Regions from separate parts of the Ectobacillus polymachus genome, predicted to be linked through region 1. Evidence: a T-box and tRNA genes for the amino acid it is inferred to sense, from the RefSeq annotation. Region 1 holds a T-box; the other holds one or more tRNA genes.

Region 1 (16,284 bases):
CCATCATACGAAGACCACTTGATGCTATAACCCCGAACAAGAGGATACTTACTCCCCCCATAACAGGAGTTGGGATACTGCTGATCAGCGCTGAAATTTTGCCAATGAATCCAAATACGATTGCCATGATGGCAGCTCCGACGAATACATATATGCTGTAAGCTCGCGTAATCGCAAGTACACCAATATTTTCTCCATACGTTACACTTGGTGGTCCTCCAAGAATGGATGCTAGGATTGTTGCCAATCCGTCTCCAAATAAGGAGCGATGTAATCCTGGGTTTTCAAATAAGTCACGTTCAATAATGCTACCTAAAACAACTTGGTGACCGATATGCTCTGATATTGTAACTACCGCAATTGGAATCATAAGAAGTGCGATTTGCCAAGTAAAGGTTGGAACATATGATACGAATGGAATTGTAAAGTCCGGAATAGAAAACCACTTGGCTGCATAGACAGGCTGTAGGTTTACAATTCCTTGGAAATAAGCGAATATGTATCCGCCGATAATACCGAGTAGTACAGGTATAACTCCTAAAAATCCTCTTGCAAACATAGAGAACAGAATCGTGATTGCGAGTGTGACAAGTCCTACAGAAAAATTCGTTACACTATATTTTCCATCTGCCGTATTCATTGCCATTCCTACTGCAGTATGTGCTAAGCTCAATCCGATTACCATAATAACTGGTCCTACTACAATAGGAGGAAGTAATTTTATAATCCAATCTGATCCAGATTTTTTAATAATAATTGCTACAACTGCATAAACAAGACCTGCTAGAAAGCTTCCTACCATTGCAGCACCAGGACCGCCTGCTGCTTTCGCAGCAATAATAGGAGCAATAAACGCGAAGGATGAGCCAAGATAGGATGGCATTTGCCCTTTTGTTACAAGTAGAAAGGTCAGTGTACCAACCCCACTCGTAACGAGTGCAACCGCTGGTGATAGCCCTGTTAAAAATGGAACAAGAACTGTGGAACCAAACATTGCAAATAAATGCTGAATGCTGAGAAAGAGCCACTTTCCAGGGCTTGGAACGTCATGGATGTCTAATACTGGTTTTTGCATGAATTTTCTCCTCCTGCGTGAAATGCGAGTATATATAATGTATTTAATTTGCTATAATAAAAAAACTCTTTGTGCAACTTGCACAAAGAGTCATACTGCACCTACAATTCGTAGGAAAGCACGACCCTTTGGCAGTCTCACAGGACTACATTTAAAAGGGCATTCTATCGTAAATACTTACTTTTTCAACTTCATCAACTTCCGAAAGTCCAACTTCAATTCTTTCAATTCTCGATGTCGGAATGTTCTTTCCAATATAATCAGCTCGAATAGGAAGCTCACGATGACCACGATCTACTAAAACGGCAAGTTGGATTTGAGACGGCCGTCCAATATCCATGATTGCATCCATCGCTGATCTCACCGTTCGTCCTGTAAATAGCACATCATCTACCAGAATAACTTTCTTATCTGTAATCGAGACGGGAATATCAGATCCTTTTACCAAGGGCTCTTTATCTTTTGATTGGATGGTTAAATCATCACGATACATTGTAATATCAATTTCACCAACCGGTATGGATGTTCCCTCAATTTGCAAAATACGCTCGGCTAATCTTTTCGCTATAAAGATTCCGCGTGTTCTGATGCCGACGAGTACACATTGATCCACACCTTTGTTACGCTCTACAATTTCATGACTAATGCGTGTGAGCGCTCTACGAATCATTTGCTCATCCAGTACAATTGCCTTTTCTTTCATTCGTTCACCTCCGATGTAAGCTTCATGTGAAAGAGAGGATATAAAAAAGCCTTCCCACTATGTGAGAAGGCGTGAATAGAGATATAAACATCCTATCCATTCATCCGTTTCCTTCTCAACCTCACAGGGCTAATTTAAAGGACTTATTTAACTGTTACAAGTATGCCATTTTTATAGTCAAATGTCAAGATAATTTTCGAACATCCTCTAGTACATGTACAAAATCTTCTGGCAGCGGTGCTTCAAATTCTAAATATTCACCGGTTCTTGGATGTACAAATCCTAATACACCTGCATGAAGAGCTTGTCCATCAATAGGCAAGGTTTTCTTTGGCCCATATTTTGGATCACCAGCTAATGGATAGCCAATATACTTCATGTGAACACGTATTTGATGAGTTCGTCCTGTTTCCAGTTTACATTCAACAAATGTATAATTTTGAAAACGCTCAAGCACACGAAAATGTGTTACTGCATGCTTACCATTTTCGACGACTGTCATACTTTGACGATCATTTTTATCCCGTCCGATTGGTGCGTCAATCGTACCGGTGTCATGTTCAATAACACCATGAACAATAGCTTTATAACGTCTTGTTACCGTTTTTGCTACAAGCTGATTAACAAGAGATTCATGAGCCATATCGTTCTTTGCTATCATTAAAAGTCCAGATGTATCTTTATCAATACGATGAACGATACCTGGTCTCATAACCCCATTAATTCCAGACAAATCTTTACAATGATATAAAACTCCGTTCACTAGTGTTCCGGTCGCATGTCCATTTGCAGGGTGAACAACCATTCCACGAGGCTTGTTAACAACAATAACGTCTGAGTCTTCATAGTAAATATCTAAATCCATCGGTTCAGGAACAACGTCTAGCGGCTCTGGATCAGGAACATCTATAGCAATGGTGTCGCCTACTTTTACTTTATAGTTTCCCTTTACTGGTAAACTATTCACAATAACAATACCTTCTTTAATCCATTGCTGCACTTGAGAACGTGACCATTCTTCACCTACAGCTGCTAGCACCTTATCAATGCGTTCATTTTGCTGCTCTTGTGCTATTGTTAATTCTATTCTTTCTGCCATTTATCTTACTCCTTCGCTTTCTTCCCTTCCATCAGCGTCTGTATAAACAGAAGGGCTACGCCAATACAAAGTGAGGAATCCGCCACATTAAACACTGGAAAATTATACGAAAAAATATACGTATGGATAAAGTCAACCACTTCTTTTCGAAATACTCGATCAATAAAATTCCCTAAGGCTCCGCCTAAAATAAGCCCGAGTGCAATACCGAGAAGCTTATCCTGTTTTCCGTATTTTCTCAGGTAATATACAATTGCAATTACAATCACGACCGTAATCGTATAAAAAAACCACATTCGATCTTGCAGCATTCCCCATGCTGCCCCTTTATTTCGATGGGATGTTATGTATAACACGTTTTGAATGATTGGAATACTTTCCCCGTATTGCATATACGTAACAATAAGCCATTTTGTAAATTGATCTACCAAAATGACCGCTAAAGCAATGCCATAATACATCATATTTTTTCCCCCACATTGACAGTGTACCTCAAAATTTTAGCATAGCTAGGGCAATTTCACAATGAACGATAGGATGAAATCCTACAAAACAAAAGTAAAAGTGCAACGAATGAAGGAAACACCGTTTCGTTACACCTATAAAATACAAATTGTAGGACATACAACTATCATATATGCAATCGTTGGAATGAAAATTCATAAATACTACGTGCAGTCGGTAAAATACAAAGTTGCTCAAGTGAAAGTCTATTCCCTGTCTCCTCGCAAATTCCATACAAGCCGATGTCCATTTTAAAAAGGGCACGCTCGATATCAGCTAAATCAGCTTGAACGTTATGAAGAACCATTTTCTTCTTTCGTACTTCTTCTGTTTGTGTAACACCAAATTCCTCTCCCCACTCATAGCGATATTCACAATCTAACCTAGCCTTTAACTCATTTCTCATGAATTCGAGTTCACGTTTAATATCATGATAAGTAGTATTCACGCTAAACTCCCTCCATCAGGCTTTTGCTTTATGCCGTTAGTATTTCCGAAACTGATTTACATACGAGCCACACATTTTTCCTTTTCAGGAAGCACCAAACAAAAAAAAAAAAAAAAAAAAAAAAAATCCCAAGACCTTTCATAGGCCCTGGGATATGATAAAAGAAATCTTCTATTATTTTACATAATGTTCAGTAACTACAGAAGCACAACGTTCACATAACGTTGGATGCTCGTGATTATGTCCAACAGTTGAACTAACAACCCAGCATCGTTCGCATGTTTCACCTTCTGCCTGTTTTACAACGACTGCTGTATGTTCTAATCGCTGTGCAGAAGCAGGAGCATCCTCAATTGTTCCATCCACACGGAACTCAGAAACGATAAATAACTGTTTCAAGTCTTCTTTGATAGATCCTAGCAAGCTTTGCATTTCCTTCGTTGGATACAATGTTATGCTAGCATTTAATGATTTACCGATCACTTTTTCATTACGTGCCGTTTCCAACGCTTTTAATACATCGTTACGAAGAAGCATAAATGCATCCCATTTTTCCAATAGCTTTTCACTATTTTCAATAGCAATTGGCTCTGGCATATTCGTAAGCTGCACACTTTCCTCCGTTACACCAGAAATGTAAGTCCAAACTTCATCAGCTGTATGAGATAAAATAGGAGATACAAGCTTAGTAAGAGCTACAAGCACTTTATATAATACCGTTTGAATAGCACGTCGATCATGATGATCAGCGGACTCAATATACAAGATATCCTTTGCAAAATCTAAATAGAAGGAGCTTAAATCAATCGTACAGAAATTGTGTACGGAATGGAAAATCGTTGCAAATTCATAGTTTTCATAGGCTTCCTTCGTTCCGTTAATTAGCACATTTAACTTTGCGAGCATGTAGCAGTCTACTTCACGTAATTGCTCTGTAGGTACTTCATTTGCTACCGGATCAAAGTCAAACAAATTACCTAATAGGAAACGGAATGTGTTTCTAATTTTACGATAAACCTCGGCCACTTGTTTTAAAATATCATCGGAGATACGAACATCTGCTTGATAATCAACGGAAGCTACCCAAAGTCGAAGAATATCCGCACCTAGTTGATCCATGATTTTTTTAGGAGCTACAATATTACCAACTGATTTACTCATCTTGCGTCCTTCACCATCTAAAACAAACCCATGGCTTAACACGCCTTTATACGGTGCCTTGCCTGTAACAGCTACTGCTGTAGATAAAGAAGAGTTAAACCAACCACGATATTGATCAGATCCTTCTAAATACAAATCAGCCGGGCGTTGTAAGTCCTCACGTTCTAATAACACAGCTTGATGCGATGAACCAGAATCAAACCAAACGTCCATAATATCCGTTTCCTTCTTGAAGATGCCATTTGGACTTAATGGATGAGTGAAGCCTTCTGGAAGTAAGTCTTTCGCTTCACGTTCAAACCATACGTTTGACCCGTTCTCGCGGAATAATTTTGAAACATGTTGAATCGTTTCATCCGTAATAATTGGATCTCCATTTTCAGCATAAAAAACAGGAATTGGAACACCCCATGCACGTTGACGAGAAATACACCAGTCGCCGCGATCACGGACCATGTTAAATAGTCGTGTTTCTCCCCATGTTGGTACCCACTTTGTTTCTTGAACTGCTTGCAATAAATCCTCACGGAACGCCGCAATAGAAGCAAACCACTGTGCCGTAGCACGGAAAATAATTGGTTTTTTTGTTCTCCAGTCATGTGGATAGGAGTGGGTAAAGAATTGCAGTTTCAACAATGCACCGACTTCTTCTAACTTTTCCGTAATGACTTTGTTTGCTTTGTCGTAGAATAATCCTTCAAATCCTGGTGCTTCCGCTGTTAAATACCCTTTATCATCAACTGGGCATAAGACATCTAATCCATATTTTTGTCCTACAATAAAGTCATCTTCTCCGTGTCCAGGTGCTGTATGAACGCATCCTGTACCAGCATCAGTTGTTACATGTTCTCCTACCATAACAAGTGAATCTCGATCATAGAATGGATGTTTTGCAACAACGTATTCGAGGTCACTACCCTTTACCGTTTTTGTAATTTCCGTTTCTTCCCATGCAAGAGTTTTCGTTACTTCTTCTAAGAGTGCAGATGCAACAATATATTTCGCATCGTTCACCTTTACAACACTATATTCTAAATCAGGATGTACCGAAATCCCTAGGTTAGCAGGAATAGTCCATGGGGTTGTCGTCCAAATAATAAATTGTTCATCCCCATTTAAGACACCTTTTCCATCTTTCACATGAAATGCAACATAGATAGACGGTGATTTTTTATCTTTGTATTCGATTTCTGCTTCAGCTAATGCTGATTCGCTTGTAGGGGACCAATATACCGGCTTTAGTCCTTTGTAAATATATCCTTTTTTCGCCATTTCCCCAAATACAAGAATTTGCTGAGCTTCATATTCAGGTTTAAGTGTGATATATGGATTATACCAATCCCCGCGCACACCTAGACGCATAAATTGTTCTCGTTGACGATCGACTTGCTCATACGCATATTCTGCACAAAGCTTACGAAATTCTGCAACTGTCATTTCCTTGCGCTTTACTCCTTTATTCGTAAGCGCTTGTTCAATTGGTAGACCGTGTGTATCCCATCCAGGTACGTAAGGAGCAGAGTACCCGTTCATGGATTTATATCGAACAATAAAGTCCTTTAACACCTTATTTAACGCATGACCCATGTGGATATCGCCATTTGCATAAGGAGGTCCATCATGCAATACGAATAGTGGTCTACCTTTCGTATGCTCCTGCACCTTTTTATACATATCCATTTCAGTCCACTGCTTTTGAATAGCAGGCTCACGCTTTGGCAAGTTGCCACGCATAGGAAAATCAGTTTTTGGCATTAACAGTGTATCTTTGTACTCCATTTTTAGTCCTCCTTTATTTTGACAAAAACAAAAAGACCCACTCATCCCAAAAAGGGACGAGAAGGTCTCCCGCGGTACCACCCTTGTAGATCACGAAAGCAATCCACTCAAAATTCGTAACGTGAACAAAACGCCATTACCTACTAAAGATTCAGTATGGAACTCCAGGGTGATATTCCTTCTTTTCAAATATTTCGAGCTTCCACTAACCTCGATTCGCTGTATAAAGAAAAAGAAGTACTCGTCCCTATCCTTGTTTTTATCGAAAGTATTTTGTTATAGAATTATATGTAATTCCGAGGGAAACGTCAAGTTACATTGAATCTCCTTGCTTAACTAAACCAGATTCTTGTTCTAATTCCATCAGGTTATCCCAATCATCATTATTTAACATATCCAGCTGTGCTTCAAGAAGCATACGGAATCTTGTCCGAAATACCTTTGATTGTTTCTTCAACTCATCAATATCAAACGTAACTTTGCGAGCTTTTACTAACGCTTCATTAATGATACGATCTGCATTTTTTTCAGATTCACGAATAATCAATTTCGCTTCTTTTTGAGCATTTCTCTTCACATCTTCAGCAGCTTCTTGCGCAATGACAATTGATTTATTTAAAGTATCTTCAATACTAGAAAAATGTCCAAGCTTCTGCTGCAATTCTTCAACATGTTCTTCTAACTTTTTCTTCTCACGAATCACAAGCTCATAATCTTTAATTACTTGATCAAGAAACTCATTTACTTGATCTTCATCATATCCGCGAAAACCACGGCTAAATTCCTTATTATGAATATCCAATGGTGTTAAGGGCACAAACGCCACCTCCACGTAGTTATATAGAATTGCACTCTAAATCTTCGACAAACTTAGGACTTTTCCTTCCTAAATATGTATTAATTTCGTAAACCAAAGATAATTCTCCACTTATCTCGTTTCGATTTCCCTTCAATTCCAATTAATTTACTTCTACCATAGCCTCTTGCAGAAATAACGTCGCCTTCCCGGCATTCAAAGGATGGTTGCTGGGTAACTTTCCAATTTACTTTGACAGATCCGCTTTTTATAAGCAGTTGTAATTTTTGACGTGATACGTGAAACATTTCTGCAGCAAGTACATCTAGTCGCAGCGTTGATACTGTGCCCGACTTCTCCGCCCATGCATCTTTGACCAAAATCAAATCACTTGGAAAAATAGAAGATACAGAAACACTTGCTTTGCCAATCATTTGCAAATTACTTTGGATATAAGAGGCAACTTCTTCGGCCACAACGATGTGAATTTGATTATCCTGTAATAAGATGTCTCCAAATTTTTCACGTTTTAATCCTAGTGACATAAGAGTTCCTAACACCTGTCTATGCTCAATCGTATAATATTTAGATGCATATGTAATCGAGAGAATATGTAAAGAAAAATCATCTTCTTCAGGTGTTAGATAGGAAGGACAAATAATGGCACGTTTTCGTTCCACATCGCTCGCGCCGCCATAGAAGTTTACAGCAACCTCCGAATCATTACCAACCACACTACGAATAATGTTCTGTTCCCTCGGATCGAGAAAGTCTGTCAATTTTGAATTATGATAGAATTCAGCCGCTTCCTTCCATTCCAGTACTTTATCAACAAATATAGCTTCTTCTGGACGGAAGTGTTCGTAAATACTCATCTTACCATCAACCAAAAATCATATATAAAATTTTTGCTAAACCAGATTGGGCAAAACGAAGTACGATAAGAGCTACGATAGGAGAAATGTCAATCATTCCAATTGCTGGTATAATGCGACGAAACGGCTCTAAAAACGGTTCACAAATTCGAGCAAGGAAAACACCAATGGCAGATTCTCTCGCACTTGGTAACCAAGATAGTAAAATATAAACAATTATTGCATAATAATAAACATCAAAGAGGGTAAGCAATATACTAGGTATGATGTTCATGAAGGTTTACCACCTCTTTATACTTGAATTTTCTTCTTCTAATAATTCTGATATAGCCCCAACGATATCAACATTTTCAGGTGTACAAATAAATGTTTTGACCCCGAGCTTTTGGATATCCCCACCAATTGCATAAACCGTACCACTTAAAAAATCAACAATACGTAATGCTTGATCGCTCGGCACTCGTTGCAAATTAATAACTACAGCCCTGCGATTTTTCAGTTGATCAGCAATAGCTTGTGCTTCTGAATACGTACGTGGCTCAAGTAATACAACTTTAGAAGAACCTTTTGCTTTCTCAATACTTACAACATTTGGCTTTTGACCATGCTTTTGTAAAGGTAGTTCCTCATCCACTGGTTGATCTCTCTCCATTTCCAACTGTCTATGCTCTTCTAATTCCTCATTCGTGTCAAAGAAAAAATCCTTTACCTTTGACCAACTCATGTGTTCCCCTCCTTAATGATCTTCTGCAACTAAAATCGTTCCTAGTCGAATAAATGTTGCCCCCTCTTCTATCGCTATTGTGTAGTCATTAGACATACCCATTGATAGTTCTGTACAAGGAGCATAAGGTAGGTGCAACGAATGTATTTCAGATTGAATATTCTTTAACGTCTGGAAGCATGTACGAATTTCTTCCTCATTACTTGTATAAGGAGCCATTGTCATAAGTCCGACAACATTAATTTTATCATATGCTTCTAATTCTTTCACAAACTGAATAGCTTCTTCTGGACTAAGTCCATGCTTAGACTCTTCCTTTGAAGTTTTCACCTGCAAGAAGCATCGAATGGTTTTCTCGGCTCTTTTTTGAATTTCCTTTGCTAAAGACATGCGATCTAACGCATGTAAATAATCAATTTTATTAATGATTTCTTTCACTTTTCTCGTTTGAAGTGATCCGATGTAATGCCAAATGGCTTCATCACCAAATACTTCCTGTTTATGTGAAAAACCTTCCGGGCGATTCTCTGCTATATGCTTTAAGCCCGCACGAAGAACTTCCTTTGTTTTTTCATCTCCTACCGTTTTTGTTACAGCAACTATAGTAATTTCACTAGGTAAGCGATTTGCTTTTTTGCATGCAACTTCTATTTCTTTTTCTACAAGTGCTAAATGATTTTGTACTGTCAACGGTTGTAACCCTCCTTAAAGCCGATAAAGCTCATCATACGTCCAGTTTTTCCGCCATCACGTCTGTGCGAGAAAAAAAGCTCCTGATCACAGCTCGTACAAAAAGAGGTAACGACAATGTTTTGATTGGGTATACCTGCTTGAAGTACCAATTTACGATTGACTTCTTTTAAATCAAGAGAGTACTGTCCATCTGAAACTACTTTATATGGAGCAGGATCCAACATGATTCTTTGAACGGCATCCAATACCCGGTCATCTACTACATAGCAGCAGCCTCCAATAGAAGGTCCAATTGCGACATGTATATTTGCAATGGGAACATGCTCCTCTTCCACCCATTTGCGAATCATTTCAAGCGCAATTCCTTTTGTTGTACCCTTCCAGCCGGCATGTGCTAATCCTATAAGATGGTGGGACGGAGCATAAAAGTATAACGGCACACAATCGGCATAACAGGATGTTAACAACATATTTTCTTCTGTTGTATAAATTCCATCTGTTCCAGGAATGCCGTCATCATACCTAAATACTCCTTTCCCTTTATCCTCATGTCCTACTCTTTCCACTTTATTATCATGAACTTGCAAGGAACAAACCCATGATTGTAAAGGGGCATGTAGTTTTTGAGCAAGTAAACGGCGGTTTTCCAGAACAATTTCTGAACGATCCTGTACATGCAATCCTACATTTAATGAATGATAGGGATGCTCTCCAATGCCGCCTTCTCTTGTGGAGAAACCTGCTAGTACTCCGTTCCAATCTGAAATGTACAAGATACCGTCTTTATTTTGAAATGGTTCATACATCATACAACGGCTCCTTATTTTTCATCATAAAAAAAGTATGGTGTTTGTTGTCTATTTTACCATACTTTTATTTTTTCATAATGACAATATAAAATAAAGTAGAATTTGCAATATTTTTTAGGAAAATGTCGTAGGCTGCTCAGAATTTGTCGGCATCTCGCTTACTTGTACACGAACGAGAATTACATCTTCTCCAATTTTCACGATTTGGCGCCAAGGAATCAAAATTTCATCTTCTTTTCGTAATAATCCAAGCACTCTACCTTGTTTGCCAATGATAATAGCTTGAATTTTACCAGTAATAACGTCAATATCGATGTCTCCAATGTTTCCGAGTTTTTTTCCATCAAACACATTTACAACATCCTTTGATTGAAAATCTGAAATTCGAATCATTAGCATCCTCTCCTTTGTAATCAGTATATGATACGAGTTTGTGCTGTATGTGAATACTGAAAAAAAGGAGAAAAGAATAAAACCGTCAAACAGTAAATTACTGTGACGGTCATGTATAAGTATTAAATATACAAAATTGCTTTAAAACTTATCTGGTAGGTGATGTAAACAAGTAGAATTCTTTCTACATCACCTTGTACCAATCTCATTGAATCGATTTATTCATTTGTTTAATTGCTGATTTTTCGAGACGAGATACTTGTGCCTGAGAGATACCGATTTCTTCAGCTACCTCCATTTGCGTTTTTCCTTGAAAAAATCGTTTTCGAATAATCATTTTTTCGCGTTCATTCAATCGTTTCATACCTTCTTTTAACGCAAGTTCCTCTAGCCACTGTTCATCCTTTTGTTTGTCATCACTTAGCTGATCCATAACAAAAATTGGATCGCCTCCATCGTTGTAAATAGGCTCAAACAACGAGACAGGATCTTGAATGGCATCTAAGGCAAATACCACTTCTTCATGGGTTACTCCGAGAACCTGCGCAATATCCATCGCAGTAGGCTCCTTTGAATGCTGTGCGATAAGCCTCTCTCTTACTTGTAATGCCTTATAAGCAATATCACGTAAGGAGCGAGAAACGCGTATGGGATTGTTATCTCGTAAATATCTTCTTATCTCCCCGATAATCATCGGTACAGCATATGTGGAAAATTTTACGTTTTGACCTAAGTCAAAATTATCAATGGATTTCATAAGGCCAATACAGCCAACTTGAAACAAATCGTCAACAAATTCTCCCCTGTTGTTAAATCGTTGGATGACGCTGAGGACAAGACGTAAATTTCCATTAACGAGTTTTTCTCGTGCGGTTGTATCTCCCGATTGCATGCTTTGGAATAGTCTCCGCATTTCATCGTTTTTCAGTACTGGAAGTTTAGATGTATCTACGCCACAAATTTCTACCTTGTTTCGTGTCAATGTATTCCCTCCTACTGGGAGTTGCTGTACAGAGTAAAGTATCTCCTTTGGAGGGATTTTTATTCGGACGAGCCTATACCATTTTATTAAATTCTTTACGCAACCGTTTGATAATTCTTTTTTCCAACCGTGAGATGTATGATTGCGAAATACCTAACATGTCCGCTACATCCTTTTGCGTTTTTTCTTCACTGCCGTCTAAACCAAAGCGCAGCTCCATAATTTGTTTTTCCCGCTCATTAAGCTGATGAAGTGCCTTTATTAACAAGTGACGGTTAACATTGGCCTCTAAATCTTTTGTTATAATATCATCATCTGTTCCAAGAACGTCTGATAGCAATAGTTCATTGCCATCCCAATCGATATTTAGCGGTTCATCAAATGATACCTCTGAACGATTCTTATTATTCCGCCTTAGATGCATTAAAATCTCATTCTCAATACAACGTGAGGCGTACGTGGCAAGCTTTATTTTTTTCTCTGGATTAAATGTGTTGACCGCTTTAATAAGACCAATCGTACCGATGCTGATTAAATCTTCAATATTAATCCCTGTATTTTCAAATTTTCTTGCTATGTAAACGACGAGTCGTAAATTTCGTTCAATAAGAAGAGCGCGTGCTACCTCATCACCACTTGGAAGCTTTTGCAACAGTACTTCTTCTTCTTCCTTTGTTAAAGGAGGAGGGAGCGCTTCACTTCCACCAATATAGAAGATTTCATCGGTCTTAATTCCAAGCTTCTGTAATACTTTATACAGTAGATACGTCATTCTTAGCTTTATTTTCCCCATACTTTTTCCTCCTACCTTTTCTTGTTATGCAGTGGTTGATAACAACATTTTCGGATGAAGAATGCATGTATACTCATTATCAGATGATAACTTCGTATGATTGATGCCAACATAAACATTTCGAACTGAAAGAATTTCTCCATCTTTGTAAACTCTTATCGTATCTGGTTTCACAGCCAATAAAAACTGATGGCTCTGGCCAATTCCCCGATACGGAATAATTCGAATGCGCTTCATCCAATCTATTTGTTCTTCTTTTTCGTGTAGGAGTCTTGTAGGTTGTTTAGATTGCTCTAGCAACCATTGTGGAATCAGCTGTTTTATCGTGTCTGCCTCCACAATCATTACTGGCGTTTTTGTTATGGGATCATACAACTGATTACCATTATCAATTAGCCCGTTAAGTTTCAACTCTAATCCATTCACAATGAGTTCTACCTCTACAATTTGCTCATACCGTATACGAGTAATTTCGATATCACCAATTCTTTTTTTAGAAAAATAATAGATAATCGGAAAACCAATTATTACGAACAGCCAGCTAATTGGATCACCAAAGGAACTAGGTTGTGTCAAGGCCATTCCTCGTAAAATAGGACTATCCATTAGAAAGAAATGAAGGCCAATAAGTCCACCACCTACCATAAAGGTTACAAAGTAAAACATACATACTGTTGCAATGAAGGTCCGAATACGAGTAAAACCAAATGCAGCATATACAATGAGAAAGGAAAAAAGAAGTTTAACGATTGGATGTGCAAAATCTACCGATATAAGTGTAATGATGACGAGGATAGATCCGATGAATGCTCCGCAAAGAAGTCTCCATTTTCTTATTTTCTTCTTCAATATAATAGCGGTTAGTAACAAAAGGAGGTAATCAATACAAAGATTGAGCAGCCATACAACATCCGCATAAACAACCAAATACTCACCTCTTCATTCATGTTAAATAAAGTGAAACTTCCCACAAGTAAAGGGTTCTCCATTCCCACTAATGGTAAGCCTGATCAATCTAGATTTTACAGATATCTACCGACTTAACCTTCCTGTGTTTCACTCAAGTATGAAAAAACAAGGCTATACTGCCCATACATAACGGATGAAATTAGTATAAAGTACAACTGCTGCGAATGTCTGTCAATTTCTGTTGGAGTTTTCCTTGTTATTTTGCTAATTCTAGCCATTTCCTGTCACGTTCCTAAACAAAAGTCCAACAAAAAAAAGCTGACAAATGTCAGCTTTTTTTGTTTCCATTTATCCCGCTTTAACGGGCAGTAAGACCCCCACTTCAAGTCTTAGAAAAATCGAAAAAGAATAAGTGGGGGTCATAACTGCCCGTAAAAGTCCGTATTGGGCGGGCTAACCCTCGGTGGGGGATGAGAAAAACCCCCACCGAGGGAAGTTTCACTTTATCGTCTACGACGATTACGTAAGAAAGCAGGGATATCAATATCGTCTACTTGAGCGTTACGCTCTACAGGTTCTTCTTGGCTCACTTCTCTTGCTGCCTTTACCGGTGGTGCTGTCGCTGAAGTTACAGGTCTTGCACTTGGTTTTGGTAATGGCATTGCAAGATTATCATCAAATCCAGTTGCAATTACTGTTACGATAATTTCATCCTTTAAGTTCTCATTAATAACAGATCCGAAAATCATATTTACTTCTGGATCTGATGCAGACGCTACAATATCAGCAGCTTCTTGTACTTCATACAAGCTTAAGTTCGTTCCACCAGTTATATTCATAAGCACACCCTGTGCGCCATCAATAGATGTTTCTAGTAATGGACTGGAGATGGCACGTTTTGCAGCCTCAGCTGCACGAGATTCTCCTGTTCCAATTCCGATTCCCATTAGAGCAGAACCTTTATTGGACATAATAGTTTTAACATCTGCGAAATCTAGATTAATAAGTCCTGGCACAGCAATCAAATCAGATATACCTTGCACCCCTTGACGCAATACATTATCTGCTTCACGGAATGCTTCCAACATAGGTGTATTTTTATCTACAATTTCTAATAAGCGGTCATTTGGAATAACGATGAGTGTATCTACATTTTCTTTTAAAGCAGAAATACCAGATTGAGCTTGTGTTGCACGTTTACGGCCTTCAAATGTGAATGGACGTGTTACAACACCAACAGTTAAAGCACCTGATTCTTTCGCAACTTGAGCAATAACAGGAGCAGCGCCTGTACCTGTTCCGCCCCCCATACCAGCGGTAACAAAAACCATATCTGCCCCGCGTAAAGCTTCTTGTATTTGTTCCTTGCTCTCTTCAGCAGCTTTTTTCCCAACTTCCGGATTGGCACCTGCTCCTAGACCACGGGTTAACTTGCCTCCGATTTGCATTTTTGTTTCTGCTTTTGATAGATTAAGAGCCTGGGCATCTGTATTAACAGAAATAAAATCTACTCCTTGGACACCATGCTCAATCATCCGGTTTACTGCATTGTTTCCTCCGCCACCTACACCGATAACTCTTATGTTTGCTAATTGATCTTGAGTAGTATCAAATTCTAACATATCAAAATCCCCCTAGAACCTCATTTTTCTTATATGCATCTAATCCCATAAGTAGCGGATAACCTTTTTCATTTTATTAATCATCCGGTCCTCATCACGTGGTTTGGACTTTACCGTTGACTGCGAAACAGGAACAGGGGTATGGCGTTCAAAATTATCTGGATGTTCCTGACCACCTTTGCCTTTCAGCTTCCCTTTTTGATACGCATTACGAATGAGTCCTACACCAATCGTATATTGCGGTTCGCGAACACCAATATAATCTGGAATGGCAATGCGAACATTTGCATGTAAAACTTCTTGTGCCAATTCTAACACACCTGGCATAGAGGCTACACCACCAGTTAATACGAATCCACTCGATAAATTCTTCACACCAAATTTATGTAGTTCTTGTTGTACAAATAAAAATATTTCTTCTAATCTAGCTTCAATTACATCCGCAAGTTCAGCTTGTGTACACTGAATCTTTTGATCCGTCCCCATAACAGGAACAGAAAATACTTCTTCTTCAGAAGCTGTTTCTGCAAATGCATGTCCATACTTTATTTTCATTTTTTCAGCATTCTCAGTGGATGTTTTAAAACAATAGGCAATGTCTTTTGTAATATGCTCTCCACCAATTGGAATCACATTCGTTACTTGCAAAATCCCTTCTCTAAAAACAGAAATGGTTGTACAGCCCCCACCGATATCAAGTAGAGCAATCCCCATATTTTTTTCATCTGTTGAAAGAGCTAGAGTAGCGGCAGCTAACGGTTGTAATGATATGTCGACAATTTCAAGTCCTGCTCGTTCGACGCAACGAAGCAAATTATGTAGTAAAGTTTTAGCCCCTGTGACAAGTGTGCCTTCCATTTCTAGACGAACACCTATCATACCGCGTGGATCATTGATTTCACTTAGGCCATCTACGATA
Region 2 (7,178 bases), 700 kb from region 1:
TCGAATCCTGTCTTCCCGATATGGGGCCTTAGCTCAGCTGGGAGAGCGCCTGCTTTGCACGCAGGAGGTCAGCGGTTCGATCCCGCTAGGCTCCACATATAGATGATGGCGGTGTAGCTCAGCTGGCTAGAGCGTACGGTTCATACCCGTGAGGTCGGGGGTTCGATCCCCTCCGCCGCTACCATATAATAAGGACCTTTAGCTCAGCTGGTTAGAGCAGACGGCTCATAACCGTCCGGTCGTAGGTTCGAGTCCTACAAGGTCCACCATTTACAACTTAAGTACGGAGGAATACCCAAGTCTGGCTGAAGGGATCGGTCTTGAAAACCGACAGGTGGCGAGAGCTGCGCGGGGGTTCGAATCCCTCTTCCTCCTCCATTTTATTTTTTAAAAATAAAATAATTTATCTATCGTCGCGGGGTGGAGCAGTCCGGTAGCTCGTCGGGCTCATAACCCGAAGGTCGCAGGTTCAAATCCTGTCCCCGCAACCAAATGGTCTCGTGGTGTAGCGGTTAACATGCCTGCCTGTCACGCAGGAGATCGCCGGTTCGATCCCGGTCGGGACCGCCATTTGGCTCGGTAGCTCAGTCGGTAGAGCAGAGGACTGAAAATCCTCGTGTCGGCGGTTCGATTCCGTCCCGAGCCACTTTACTAGATTAAGTGTTGCCGACTTAGCTCAATTGGTAGAGCAACTGAATCGTAATCAGTAGGTTGGGGGTTCAAGTCCTCTAGTCGGCATTTTTTATTTTGAGCCATTAGCTCAGTGGTAGAGCATCTGACTTTTAATCAGAGGGTCGAAGGTTCAAGTCCTTCATGGCTCACATTTTGCGGGTGTAGTTTAATGGTAGAACTTCAGCCTTCCAAGCTGATAGCGTGGGTTCGATTCCCATCACCCGCTCCAAATAATGGGCCTATAGCTCAGCTGGTTAGAGCGCACGCCTGATAAGCGTGAGGTCGATGGTTCGAGTCCATTTAGGCCCACCATGTAAAATAATCATACATTTTTATTCCGCAATAGCTCAGCGGTAGAGCAATCGGCTGTTAACCGATAGGTCGTAGGTTCGAATCCTACTTGCGGAGCCATATAGAGAAGTACCCAAGAGGCTCAAGGGGCTCCCCTGCTAAGGGAGTAGGTCGGGATACCGGCGCGAGGGTTCGAATCCCTTCTTCTCTGCCACGGCCCGTTGGTCAAGCGGTTAAGACACCGCCCTTTCACGGCGGTAACACGGGTTCGATTCCCGTACGGGTCATACTAAGAGTCAGTGATGAATATACTGGCTCTTTTTTCATGTCCTACGATGTATAAACGTTTCATTTATGTATAGATAGATCCCTCGTAATCTCTGTCTGTTTTCTTTCCTTTATTCCTCTTTCGCAGAAGTAGTATATTCACGCTACTTATGTGAATTAATTCACAAAATCATCACAAAAATGGAATGGAATAAAAATAATTTATGTTAAAATGAAAATGTTCAGAGGAAATTACACAGAATATAGAATGAATGGATTTATAAAGAAAATGTAGACAATAAAGGAGAGCTTAAACATGAAGCAGAAGATTAATCGTGTTGTTTTAGTCGGAACAGGTGCAGTTGGCTGTAGCTATGCATATTCAATGCTTAACCACGGTGTAGCAGAAGAACTTGTACTCGTTGACGTAAATGAAGCCAAAGCAGAAGGCGAAGCAATGGATTTAAATCATGGTATGCCATTTGCTCCAGCTCCAACGAAGATTTGGAAGGGAAGCTACGCAGATTGTAAAGATGCAGACCTTGTTGTTATTACTGCAGGACTTCCACAAAAACCAGGTGAAACTCGCTTAGACTTAGTAGAAAAAAATACGAAAATCTTTAAGCAAATTGTTCGTGGAATTATGGACAATGGTTTTGATGGAATATTCTTAATTGCTACTAATCCAGTTGATATTTTAACATATGTTACTTGGAAAGAATCAGGTTTACCGAAGGAACGCGTTATCGGTTCTGGTACTACACTTGATACAGCACGTTTACGTTATATGCTTAGCGATTATTTTGATGTTGATGCACGTAACGTCCATGCTTACATCATTGGTGAACATGGTGATACAGAACTTCCAGTATGGAGCCACGCTTCTGTTGGGGTTCAAAAATTAGCAAAAGTTTTACAAGATCAAAAATATAAACAAGAAGATTTAGATGCTATTTTTGTAAATGTTCGTGATGCTGCTTACCATATTATTGAGCGTAAAGGTGCAACATTCTATGGTATTGGTATGGCTCTCATGAGAATTACAAAGGCGATTTTAAATAATGAAAACTGTATTTTAACTGTTTCTGCATACTTAAACGGTGAATATGGACAAAGTGACATTTATGTAGGTGTTCCTGCTATCATCAACCGTAGCGGTGTTCGCGAAGTAATGGAACTTGAAATGGACGAAGCTGAACAAGCTAAATTCGATCATTCAGTAAAAGTATTAAAAGAAACAATGAGCCCAGTATTATAATTTATCTTATATATTTGTTCAACATATCTGCAAAAACCTCATCATAATTATATTATGATGAGGTTTTTTTGTTTCATTAATTAATGTTTACATATTATTTCTAATTTTTATACAATTTCTTTACATAACTATTTTACTATTAGTGTAGGTACTCTTTTATTTATACAATTACATCCTGTAAATTACTTTTATACTATAGATTTTTCTAACATAATGAAATCAAATTATGAAATGCTTTCACACGGATTTTATAGCAGAAATTACATAGTTATTGTCTATAATGTGAATTATATCTAAATTTTCTTTTTACAGTAATGTTTTTCTTTCTAACAAAAGGAATTATAGAGTTTTTAGTAGAATAATATTAAAGTATTTGAAATATTATGTACCGGCGAGGTGAAAGCTGTGGTTTTGACTCAACTTACGGACTATGATTTACATCTGTTTCATGAGGGTAGCCTTTTTCAAAGTTATCACCTGTTTGGTGCCCATCGTGCGGTTGAAAATGATATAGAAGGTGTGCGATTTTCTGTTTGGGCCCCTCATGCAGCAGCGGTAAGTGTAGTAGGGGATTTTAACAATTGGATAGGCAATGAACATCAAATGACAAAAATTACAGATCAAGGTATATGGTCATTGTTCATTCCTGGGCTTAAGGAAAATGAGATTTATAAGTATGAGATTCAAACTTCATACGGTAAAACGTTATTAAAATCGGATCCCTATGCGTTTTTTTCAGAGTTACGCCCCCATACTGCTTCTATTGTTTATGATATAGGGGAGTATAAATGGAATGATCAGAAATGGTTCCGAAATAAAAAACGTAAATCGATTTATGAAGAACCATTCGCTGTGTATGAGATGCATATTGGTACTTGGAAAAAAAAGGATGAAGGTTCCTTGTATTCATACAGGGAGATGGCTGACATTCTAATTCCTTATGTAATCGATCATCATTTTACACATATTGAAATCATGCCGCTAGTTGAACATCCTTATGACCGTTCTTGGGGGTATCAGGGTACAGGATATTATTCTCCTACAAGTAGATATGGTACACCTTATGATCTTATGTATTTTATCGATCAATGCCATCAGCATGGACTAGGGGTTATTTTAGACTGGGTGCCAGGGCATTATTGTAAAGATGCTCATGGTCTGTACATGTTTGATGGGGAACCTACGTATGAATACTACGATTATAATGTACAAGAAAATCCTGTTTGGGGAACTGCTAACTTCGATTTAGGAAAGCCGGAGGTTCAAAGTTTCCTTATATCGAATGCACTATTCTGGTTTGAATATTATCACATAGACGGTTTTCGTGTAGACGCTGTTGCAAACATGTTATATTGGAACGCAAATGGACAATTTAGTCGAAATGAAAATGCAGTGAAATTTTTACAAAAATTGAATGAAGCTGTATTTGCCGTTCATCCAGAGGCTTTAATGATTGCAGAAGATTCTACTGATTGGCCGCTTGTAACAGCTCCAACCTATGATGGGGGACTAGGGTTTAATTATAAATGGAATATGGGATGGATGAATGACATCCTAAAATATATGGAATGTGAACCTCAATATCGAAAGCATATGCATGATAAAGTAACATTTTCACAGCTATATGCTTACTCTGAAAATTTTATCTTACCGTTATCACATGACGAAGTTGTACATGGAAAAAAATCCCTCCTTAATAAAATGCCAGGAGATTATTGGCGAAAGTTTGCGCAATTACGACTCCTATATGGATATTTCATCTCACATCCGGGTAAAAAACTATTGTTCATGGGTGGAGAATTTGGACAGTTTGATGAGTGGAAGGATCTTGAGGATTTAGATTGGATGCTTCAAGATTTTGAAATGCATAGGCTTATGCAAGAATATTTTAAAGAATTAATGGGTATTTATAAACGCTCTAAACCACTTTGGGAACTGGATCATAAGCAGGAAGGGTTCCGATGGATTGATGCAGATAATTGTGAGCAAAGTATTTTTTCATTTATTCGTTACGGCAAGAAAGACAATGAATCGTTAGTTATTATCTGCAATTTTAGTGAATACGTATACCACGATTATAAAGTAGGTGTACCGTTAGACGGATCCTATAATGAAATATTAAATAGTGATGATATTCGGTTTGGTGGCTCCGGTCAAGTGAATAAAAAACGCTTGAAAGCGATCAAAAAAGAGATTCATAATCAACCAGCTTGTGTAGAAATGACGATACCGCCTTTTGGTATTTCGATTTTGCGACCAGTGAAAACAAGGAAGGGGAATATGAGGGATGGCAATAAAGAAGAAATGCGTAGCAATGTTACTAGCAGGGGGAAAAGGTAGTCGTTTAAGTTCTTTAACAAAGAATTTAGCTAAACCAGCTGTCCCATTTGGCGGAAAGTATCGGATTATCGATTTTACATTAAGTAATTGTACAAATTCAGGCATTGAAACGGTTGGCGTCTTAACACAATATCAGCCGCTTGTACTTCACTCTTATATTGGAATCGGAAGCGCTTGGGATTTAGACCGTAGTAACGGAGGGGTAACAGTTTTGCCTCCGTATTCAGAATCTTCTGGCGTGAAGTGGTATAAAGGAACCGCAAGTGCCATTTTCCAAAACTTAAATTATTTGAAACAATACGATCCTGAGTATGTTCTGATTTTATCAGGCGATCATATATACAAAATGAATTATTCTAAAATGCTAGACTATCATATGGAAAAAGATGCGGACGTTTCGATTTCCGTTATTACTGTTCCATGGGAGGAAGCAAGTCGCTTTGGTATTATGAATACAAATGAAAATATGGAGATTACAGAATTCGAAGAAAAGCCTCCATTTCCTAAAAGTAATTTAGCATCAATGGGAATATATATCTTTAAATGGTCTGTACTGAAGGAGTTTTTAGAAATGGATGCGCGTAATCCTGAATCTAGTAATGATTTTGGGAAAGATGTTATTCCATTATTATTAGAAGAAAATAAGAAAGTTGTAGCGTATCCGTTCCAAGGCTATTGGAAGGATGTCGGTACAGTGAAAAGTCTTTGGGAAGCAAATATGGATTTGCTTAGCGAAGATTCAACCTTAAATATGTATGATAGAGATTGGCGTATCTATTCAGTAAATCCAAATCAACCTCCTCAATATATTGCTCCAACAGCAACAATTGAAGAATCTTTATTAAATGAAGGCTGTGTAGTCGAAGGAGAAGTAAAGCATTCCGTTTTATTCCAAGGCGTATCAGTAGGCGAAGGAACGGTTATTACGGATTCTGTTATTATGCCGGATGCGGTAATTGGAAAAAATGTAACGATTGATCGAGCGATCGTTGCACCGGGAATGGTAATCGAAGATAATGCTACTGTTCGCCCACTTAAGAATATGGAAGATATTATATTAGTAGCAGAGGAAGAATAAATCTTAGAGGGAAATGAGGAGGATTTATGTTAGGAATAATTAATGCAACAAACGAATTCAATTCATTAAAGAAGTTAACACAACATCGTTCGTTAGCAGCACTTCCTTTCGGAGGACGTTATCGTTTAATCGATTTTATGTTATCTAATATGGTGAATTCAGGGATTCATAGTGTAGCTATCTTTACTGGACATGAAAATCGCTCGATTATGGACCACCTTGGTTCAGGAAAACAATGGGATTTGGATCGAAAAAGAGACGGATTATTTGTATTTACCCCAAACTGTCCATGTGAAAAAATTGAATGTGGTTCGTTTCATCACCTTGATCGTAATATTGATTATCTTCTTAGAAGTAAACAGAAATATGTGGTTATTACAGCAGCTCATATCGTAACTTCTATTAACTTTAGACCAATCTTGTTACGTCATATTGAGATGCGTTCAGATATTACAGAGGTATACTACAAAGGACGCTCGCTTCAAACCTATATTCTGAGTAAAGATTTGTTGCTTACTTTAATCAAAGGATATAAAGATAAAGGTAATATAGGTATAAACGATATTGTCCGAGAAAATCCGACTTCTCTGCGTATACATCCGTACGAAGCACAACAATATGTTGCCATTATTGACTCCATTGAAAGTTATTATGAGAAAAGCCTTGCTATTTTACAACCAACTGTATGGAAGCAGCTTTTTCATAATGATGCGCCTATCTTTACAAAAGTAAAAGACGAACCTCCTACACGATATAGTAAGGGAGCAAAAGTAAGCAATAGCATGATTGCAAACGGCAGCATTATAGAAGGTACGATAGAAAATAGTATCTTATTCCGTTCTGTTAAAATTGGAAAAGGATCCATTATTCGAAATAGCATCATTATGCAAAAAACGGAAATAGGTGATAATTGCATTCTTGATGGGGTTATTTTGGATAAAGATGTGAAGATTGTAGATGGAACGGTATTAACAGGTGCGAAACAAGGATTGTCGCCATTTGTGGTTGAAAAAGGAACCGAACAAGGAGCTCTGATGAATTTGTGAATATATTATTTGCTGTATCTGAGTGCGTGCCCTTTATTAAATCTGGCGGCTTAGCAGATGTAGCGGGTGCACTTCCGAAGGAATTAAAAAAGCTAAACAATGAAGTTCGAGTCATACTACCTAATTATAGTCTTATTCCTTGGCATCTAAGAAAAAATGCTGTGCTGAAAACGGTAATATATGTTCAAATCGGATGGAGACAGCAACATTGTGGTATTTTAGAAAC

Evidence for each region. A T-box is a leader RNA that pairs with one kind of tRNA and senses whether it is charged. The one in region 1 lies ahead of ileS (isoleucine--tRNA ligase), so its partner is inferred to be a tRNA-Ile.
Region 2: it encodes a tRNA-Ile, which carries the amino acid that the T-box ahead of ileS (isoleucine--tRNA ligase) is inferred to sense. The anticodon was not compared.

Annotation. Positions count from the first base shown of each region.
Region 1 covers NZ_JBLREB010000001.1:1,365,547-1,381,830, forward strand. The annotation lists gene ACM5BR_RS06930 (solute carrier family 23 protein) at 1-1,075, opposite strand, end outside; gene pyrR (bifunctional pyr operon transcriptional regulator/uracil phosphoribosyltransferase PyrR) at 1,227-1,778, opposite strand; gene ACM5BR_RS06940 (RluA family pseudouridine synthase) at 1,963-2,877, opposite strand; gene lspA (signal peptidase II) at 2,883-3,341, opposite strand; gene ACM5BR_RS06950 (TraR/DksA family transcriptional regulator) at 3,509-3,829, opposite strand; gene ileS (isoleucine--tRNA ligase) at 4,004-6,769, opposite strand; T-box leader at 6,819-7,032, opposite strand; gene ACM5BR_RS06960 (DivIVA domain-containing protein) at 7,083-7,586, opposite strand; gene ACM5BR_RS06965 (YlmH family RNA-binding protein) at 7,667-8,440, opposite strand; gene ACM5BR_RS06970 (YggT family protein) at 8,448-8,714, opposite strand; gene ACM5BR_RS06975 (cell division protein SepF) at 8,721-9,164, opposite strand; gene ACM5BR_RS06980 (YggS family pyridoxal phosphate-dependent enzyme) at 9,177-9,854, opposite strand; gene pgeF (peptidoglycan editing factor PgeF) at 9,851-10,663, opposite strand; gene ACM5BR_RS06990 (YlmC/YmxH family sporulation protein) at 10,781-11,059, opposite strand; gene sigG (RNA polymerase sporulation sigma factor SigG) at 11,265-12,041, opposite strand; gene sigE (RNA polymerase sporulation sigma factor SigE) at 12,115-12,834, opposite strand; gene spoIIGA (sigma-E processing peptidase SpoIIGA) at 12,859-13,761, opposite strand; gene ftsZ (cell division protein FtsZ) at 14,247-15,365, opposite strand; gene ftsA (cell division protein FtsA) at 15,405-16,284, opposite strand, start outside.
Region 2 covers NZ_JBLREB010000001.1:2,065,638-2,072,815, reverse strand. The annotation lists tRNA gene ACM5BR_RS10650 (tRNA-Pro) at 1-19, shown strand, start outside; tRNA gene ACM5BR_RS10645 (tRNA-Ala) at 23-95, shown strand; tRNA gene ACM5BR_RS10640 (tRNA-Met) at 108-184, shown strand; tRNA gene ACM5BR_RS10635 (tRNA-Ile) at 193-269, shown strand; tRNA gene ACM5BR_RS10630 (tRNA-Ser) at 286-378, shown strand; tRNA gene ACM5BR_RS10625 (tRNA-Met) at 415-491, shown strand; tRNA gene ACM5BR_RS10620 (tRNA-Asp) at 495-570, shown strand; tRNA gene ACM5BR_RS10615 (tRNA-Phe) at 574-646, shown strand; tRNA gene ACM5BR_RS10610 (tRNA-Thr) at 666-738, shown strand; tRNA gene ACM5BR_RS10605 (tRNA-Lys) at 750-821, shown strand; tRNA gene ACM5BR_RS10600 (tRNA-Gly) at 828-901, shown strand; tRNA gene ACM5BR_RS10595 (tRNA-Ile) at 908-984, shown strand; tRNA gene ACM5BR_RS10590 (tRNA-Asn) at 1,009-1,083, shown strand; tRNA gene ACM5BR_RS10585 (tRNA-Ser) at 1,087-1,177, shown strand; tRNA gene ACM5BR_RS10580 (tRNA-Glu) at 1,179-1,250, shown strand; gene ACM5BR_RS10575 (L-lactate dehydrogenase) at 1,547-2,488, shown strand; gene glgB (1,4-alpha-glucan branching protein GlgB) at 2,900-4,828, shown strand; gene ACM5BR_RS10565 (glucose-1-phosphate adenylyltransferase) at 4,776-5,906, shown strand; gene ACM5BR_RS10560 (GlgC family sugar phosphate nucleotidyltransferase) at 5,933-6,952, shown strand; partial or broken gene glgA (glycogen synthase GlgA) at 6,949-7,178, shown strand, end outside.